2 regions of the Micromonospora sonneratiae genome follow, and region 1 is predicted to be linked to the other one. Evidence: riboswitches for the same ligand, from Rfam matches in the RefSeq annotation. Region 1 holds a riboswitch; the other holds the start of a gene.

What was found. A riboswitch is a leader RNA that binds a small molecule or an ion and turns the genes downstream of it on or off. The one in region 1 is predicted to bind thiamine pyrophosphate.
Region 2: linked by a shared signal. The riboswitch ahead of ACFQ4H_RS17620 (ECF transporter S component) and the one ahead of thiE (thiamine phosphate synthase) in region 1 are both predicted to bind thiamine pyrophosphate.

Annotation. Positions count from the first base shown of each region.
Region 1 is NZ_JBHTMP010000040.1:48,377-51,776, reverse strand. Features, by position in the region: gene thiO (glycine oxidase ThiO) at 1-548, opposite strand, end outside; gene thiE (thiamine phosphate synthase) at 542-1,168, opposite strand; TPP riboswitch at 1,163-1,270, opposite strand; gene ACFQ4H_RS23340 (aldo/keto reductase) at 1,434-2,378, opposite strand; gene ACFQ4H_RS23335 (ABC-F family ATP-binding cassette domain-containing protein) at 2,496-3,400, opposite strand, start outside.
Region 2 is NZ_JBHTMP010000025.1:64,824-68,223, forward strand. Features, by position in the region: gene ACFQ4H_RS17615 (ABC transporter ATP-binding protein) at 1-498, opposite strand, end outside; gene ACFQ4H_RS17620 (ECF transporter S component) at 587-1,177, opposite strand; TPP riboswitch at 1,255-1,360, opposite strand; gene ACFQ4H_RS17625 (permease) at 1,537-2,694, shown strand; gene ACFQ4H_RS17630 (TIGR03943 family putative permease subunit) at 2,810-3,400, shown strand, end outside.

The sequences.
Region 1 (3,400 bases):
ACACCGGGCGCCAACAGCGGCTCGTAGGCCCGCAGCTGCGCCGGTCGCAGCGGGGTGATCGGCAGTCCGAGATCCTGCTGGTACGACCACAGTCGCCGCGCCTCGGCCACGTCGTCGCTGGTGAGCCCCACGACCAGGGTGCCCTCGGTACGGTAGCCGAGGTCCAGTCCGGACACCTCGGAAAGCTCGGCTGCGAACGCGGGCCACCGCCGGGCCGACTCGGTCAACAGCCGGGTCAGCGCCTCCTCGCCGAAGTACGCCTCGGCGACCGGGGCCAGCATGCCAGCCGCGACCTGGTACGCCCCGCGACCCGCAGCGAACACAGCTCCCGCCACCTCGTCCGCCCCACCGCCCGAGGCAAGCGCTCCGCCCGCCACCCCGTCCGCCCCACCGACGCCCGGGTCCGGGTCGTACACGGCCACCCGCCTGCCCCGTACCGCGCACCGCCAGGCGACCGCCAGGCCGATCGGCCCACCGCCAACCACCGCCACGTCTGCGCGGAAGGGCTCCCGGTCGGATTCTGCGGTGAAGGGGGCCCTTCCTAACACGAAAGGGCTCCGACCAGCGCGGCGGTCGCGCGAGCCGGATCAGCAGCGGTGGAGACCGCACCCACGACCGCCACGCCGTACGCGCCAGCGGCCAACAGTTCGGGCACCCGGGCCGGGGTGACACCGCCGATCGCGATGACCGGCACGGCCACCGCCCCGGTCACGTCCCGGATGCCGGCCGGCCCGATCGGAGCCGGCAGCCCGTCCTTCGTCGTGGTGGCGTAACACGGGCCGACACCGAGATAGCTGGCACCCGCCGAGACCGCTTCCGCAGCGGTCGCCGGGGTGCGAGCGGTGACGCCGAGCACGGCGGTCGGGCCCAGCACCCGCCGCGCGGCGGCCACCGGAAGGTCGGAGTCGCCGACGTGTCCGCCCGCAGCGCCCACCGCCAGCGCGACGTGCAGCCGGTCGTTGACCAGGCAGGTCGCCCCGGCCTCGGCGCACAGGTCCATGACCCGTACGGCCAGGTCGTAGGTTTCCCGGTCGCTGGCCGAGTCGGCCACCCGGACCTGTACGACCAGGTCCGGCCCGGCCACCGAGAGCGCGGCCCGGGTAACGGCCAACGGGTCACACCCGGGTCGGGTGTCGGTAATGAGATGCAGTCGTCCCAGGGACAGCACGGCAACACTCCTCCCTGCGCCGGCATTACCCGGATCAGGTTCGACGGTCGGGGGCTGCAGCCCCCCTCTCAGCCCGGTACACCGGGCTCCCGTGGGTCACTTCTTCGCCGAGGCTACGTCGTCGAGGAGGTCAAGTAAAGAAAGGTGACCTGACACACCAACCACGAAGGGCAACCGGACGCATCGATCGGTCAACATCCGATGTGCCCGGTTGCCCCGGCCAGCGCCTGCTCAGCGCAGGGAGATCAGTGATCTAGATCGAGGTTCAGAGCAGGGCGTTCAGCGCGGCGAGATCCTCGGCCGAGGGTTGCCAGCTTCCGGCTGCGGCGTTGGCCCGTACCTGGTCCGGTGTGGTGGCTCCGGCGATGACCGAGGTGACCGCCGGCTGGGCGGCCAGGCCGGCGATCGCCACGTGGAGCATGGTGAGGCCGCGCTCGGCCGCGTACGCCTCGATCGCCTCGATCGTGTCCCACGGCGCGTTGGCCAGCCGCTCGGCGTAACGGCCACCACCGGACAGCCGGCTGCCCTCCGGCGCCGCCGCACCACGCCTGTACTTGCCGGTGAGCAGCCCGTCCGCCAGCGGGAAGAACGGCAGCAGTCCCAGACCGAACTGCTGGCAGGCCGGAACCACCTCTGCGGTGACGTCCCGGTCGAGCAGGTTGTACTCGTTCTGCGCGCTGATGAACGGGGTGTATCCCCGGGTCCGGGCCACCCACGCCGCATCGGCGATCTGCCATCCGGCGAAGTTGGAGTTGCCGAGGTAGCGCACCTTGCCATCGCGGACCAGGTCGTCCAACGCGGACAGGGTCTCCTCGATCGGCGTACCCGGGTCGGGCTCGTGCATCTGGTAGAGATCGATGTAGTCGGTGCCGAGCCGGCGCAGCGACGCCTCCACCGCGCGGGCAACGTAGCGCCGGGCACCCCTGGCCCCGTGGTCCGGCCCGTTCATCCCGTGCATGTTCATGCCGAACTTCGTCGCCACCACCACGTCGTCACGTCGACCCCGCAGCGCGGCACCGAGCTGCTCCTCGGAACCGCCCTGGGGCTGGCCGTAGATGTCAGCGGTGTCGAAGAAGTTGATTCCCGCGTCGAGCGCGGCGTCGACGACGGCCCGGGTGCCGTCGAGGTCGAGTTTGCGGCCGAAGTTGTTGCAGCCGACCCCAACCACGGACACCACGAGTCCGGAGTTGCCGAGCCGGCGGTAGGTCATTTCACTCACTGATCAACCCTATGCCCATGTCGACTGTCGTGGCCTGACGACGGCCCGGTTGGCAGGCGTGGGTTGGGAAGGGACCCTTCCCACCCGGAAGGCGACAACAGGGCTTCCCTACACCCCCCAGACCGGTTCCGGGGTCTCCACCACCTCACCGTCGCCACGGAAGAGCACGAACCGGTCGAAGGACCGGGTGAACCACCGGTCGTGGGTGACGGCGATGACCGTGCCCTCGAAGGCCCGCAGCCCCTCCTCCAGTGACTCCGCCGAGGCCAGGTCCAGGTTGTCGGTGGGTTCGTCGAGCAACAGCAGCGTCGCCCCGGACAACTCCAACAGCAGTACGAGGAACCGGGCCTGCTGTCCACCGGAGAGCGACCCGAACCGCTGGTCGCCCTGGCCGCTCAACTCGTACCTGCTCAGCGCGGCCATGGCGGCGTGCCGGTCCATCCCGGCGCGGTGCTCGTCCCCCCGCCAGAGCACCTCGACCAGGGTCTTCTCCATCAACTCCGGCCGGTCGTGGGTCTGGGAGAAGTGACCAGGGCGGACCCGGGCGCCCAACCGGGCCACGCCGTCGTGCCGTACCGGGGTCAGGTCCAGACCACCGGCCAGCGGCACGTTCGCCGGATCAGGGTCGGTGCCGCCCCGGGCCAACAGCCGCAGGAAGTGGGACTTGCCCGTCCCGTTGGCACCGAGCACCGCCACCCGGTCGCCGTACCAGAGTTCCAGGTCGAACGGATAGGTCAACCCGTCCAGCTCCAGCTGCTCACACATCACCGCCCGTTTACCGGTACGGCCACCGGCCAGCCGCATCCGGATGTCCTGGTCCTTGGGCGGTAGCGGCGGCGGCCCGGCCTCCTCGAACTTGCGCAGCCGGGTCTGCGCCGACTGGTACCGCGAGGCCATGTCGGAGTTGTAGGCCGCCTTCTGCTTGTACATCAGCATCAGCTCACGCAGCTTCTGATGCTCCTCGTCCCAGCGCTTGCGCTGCTCTTCGAGCCGGCCGTGCCGGGCCACCCGGG
Region 2 (3,400 bases), on a different contig from region 1:
GGCGGTGGGCTCGTCGAGCAGCAGCAGACCGGGACGCAGGGCCAGCACCCCGGCCAGTGCCAACCGCTGCTGCTCGCCGCCGGACAGCGCCGCCGTGGGACGGTCCCGGTGGTACGGGAAGCCGACCCGCCTTAGCGCCTCCTCCACCCGGGGCCAGATCTCGTCGGCCGGCACTCCCCGGTTCTCCAGCCCGAACGCGACGTCGTCCCCGGACCGGGCCATCACCAGTTGGGTGACCGGATCCTGGAAGACGATGCCGACCCGTTCCCGGGCCTTGCGCGGGTCCAAGCCGTCGATCTCGACCGTGCCGGCCTGTTCACCGGAGTCCTCCGCCAGCAGGCCGGCGAGCGCGGCCAGCAGGGTGCTCTTGCCGGCACCCGACGGGCCGAGCAGCAGCACCCGCTCGCCGTGCTCGATCCGCAGGTCGACGTCACGTACCGCCCAGGCCTTCCGACCGGCGTGCCGCCACCCGAACCCGCGCAACTCGACCACACTCATGCCTGTCCCTCCGCGTTGATCATGAAGTTATCGTCGGAATATCGGCGTTTTCCGGGTGATAACTTCATGATCAACCGGGATGGGTGGGCTAGATGGCGGTGCGTTCGCGGCCGGCGGGGAACCGGTCCAGCACCCCGGTCCCGGCCAGCGCCCGGGTCAGGGCCCAGCCGCCGATGCCGGCCACCAGGGCGGCGCTGACGATCGTGGCGAGGGCGTACGGAATCCGGTACGACCAGAGCGCGTACTCGGTGTTCCACACGAAGAAGTCGAACAGCGATGCGCTTAGCCCGGTCATCGCCCCGGCCAGCATGGCCGACGGCAGCTTGAACGAGCGGTAGCGCAGGGCGGCGAACGCCAGTTCGGCACCGAGGCCCTGGACCAGGCCCTGCGGAATGACCGTGCCACTCCACTGGGTGCCGAGCAGGGCGGAGACGATGGCGGCCACGGTCTCGGTGTACAGCGCCGCACCGGGCTTACGGATGATCAGCCCACCCAGCACCGCCGGCACCAACCAGATGCCGTAGAGCAGGGACTGTGCCGGTGGGAAGAAGGCGAACGCGGCATCGGTGGCGCTCCAGACGTAACCCCACGCCCAGAAGACGACGCCGAAGGCGACGGCGATGACCGATGCGACGACGACGTCGACCGTACGCCATCGGTGGTTGTCAGGCTGACTCATGATGTTGCCTCCCAGTCCCTTGAACGAACCAGGAGAAGACGCACGCCGCCATCCGGTGGGCCCGGACTGCGGCGCGGCTGGAGGTTCGACCGAACTCCCTGCGCTGGCATTACCCAGATCAGGTTCGAGGGTCTGCGGGTGTGACCCGCACTCTCAGCGCTGTGCGCTCCCCTGTCGGATGTGAAGTTGTTCCGCAGACGCTAGCACCAACCAGCCGAAGGGCACAGGGGCTCGGCTGGCCGGTGTGGTGGTGCCCACCCCGGTTCGGGTTAGGGTGAGCTGGCCGCCGCCACTAAGCAGAGGTCCACGCGAAACGTCGAGGGCCCACGCGGAACGTCGAGCGAAGGGACGAAACTGTTGTGACGGCCCCCGACCGTGCGGCCCCCGGTCGCACCCGGACGGGTGACGAGATCGACTGGACGATCCCGCCCGCTGGCACCTCCACAGAATCGACACCCGGCGTCCGGCCGGTTCGCGACGCTCCCGCAGCATCCACACCCGGCGGCGGGCCGGTTCGCGACACCCCCGACCCGGGGACACCTCGTCGTCGGCGGTCCGGCCGTGGTTGGGAGGACCGTTCGGTCGAGGTACTGGCGGCACTGCTGATCCTGCTGGTGATCTTCCGGGGACCACTGGGCAGCGCCATCTCCGATCCCCGGCTACAGACCTGGACCACGGTGTTTGTGTCCGTGATGGTGCAGGCCGTGCCGTTTCTCGTCTTCGGTGTCGTGCTCTCCGCCGTAATCGCGGTCTTCGTGCCCCGGTCCTTCTGGGCCCGGGCGTTGCCGCGTCACCCCGCGCTGGCCGTACCGGTGGCCAGCTGCGCCGGAGTCGTGCTGCCCGGCTGCGAGTGCGGATCGGTGCCGATCGCCGGATCGCTCATCCGCCGGGGCGTCACCCCGGCCGCCGCGCTGGCGTTCCTGCTGGCCGCCCCGGCGATCAACCCGATCGTGCTGGCCGCCACCGCGGTCGCCTTCCCGAACGATCCGGAGCTGGTCGCCGCCCGGGCCGGGGCCAGCCTGATCGTCGCCATGATTATGGGGTGGCTCTGGCTGCGACTCGGCCGCGCCGACTGGATCCGGCTGCCGTACCGGCCCGAACTCGACGGGCAGTCGAAGGGGCGGGCGTTCTGGGCCGCCGTACGACACGACGTCGTACACGCGGGAGGCTTTCTCGTCCTCGGCGCGATGGCCGCCGCCAGCATCAACGTGCTGGTGCCCGAGCGGTGGTTGCAGACGTTGGCCGACAACCCGGTGCTGTCGGTGCTGGCATTGGCCGTACTGGCGGTGCTGCTGTCGATCTGTTCCGAGGCGGATGCCTTCGTGGCCGCGTCGCTGTCGCAGTTCTCGTTGACCGCGCGGTTGACGTTCCTGGTCGTCGGGCCGATGGTCGATCTCAAGCTGATCTCCATGCAGGCCGGCGTCTTCGGGCGTCGGTTTGCCTTCCGGTTCGCGCCGACGACCTTCGTCGTCGCGGTCGGAGTCTCCGTCGGGGTGGGAGCACTGTTTCTGTCATGAGTGACCGCGGTGAGCACGTCATGAGCGACAGCGGTGAGCACGTCATGAGCGACCGCGGTGAGCGCCTCGTTAGCGACAGTGGTGGGTGCGTCATGAGCGAAGTGGTGGGTGCGGCGTGAACCGGCAGGCCCAGGCGGTCGTACTGCTGCTGCTCGGTGGCGCGGTGCTCAAGGCCAGCGTCACCGACATCTACCTGCGCTACGTCAAGGAGGGGCTGCGTCCGTTCCTGATCGCCGCCGGGATCCTGCTGGTGGTCGCCGCGGTGATGACCCTGGTGTACGACCTGCGGCAGCCCGTGTCGACCGCCACCGGAGATCCGGAAGGTGACGGACAAGAGCACGACCATGGACACGACCACGGACACGGGGGTAAGGGGCACCACGAGCCCCGGGTCGGTTGGCTGCTCATCCTGCCGGTGCTCGGGCTGTTGCTGATCACCCCGCCGGCCCTCGGGTCGTACGCCGTCGGGCAGGCCGGCACCGCCCTGTCCCGCCAGGAGATGTCGGACTATCCGCCGCTGCCGGAAGGTGACCCGGTGAAGATCAGCGTGCTCGACTACGCGTCGCGGGCGCTGTTCGAGAAGGGGGCGTCGATCGGTGACCGCCGGGTACGGATCACCGGCTTCATCGCCAGTGGGCCCGGTGGTGAGCCGATCCTGGCCCGGATGATCCTCTCCTGTTGCGCCGCCGACGGCCGCCCGATCAAA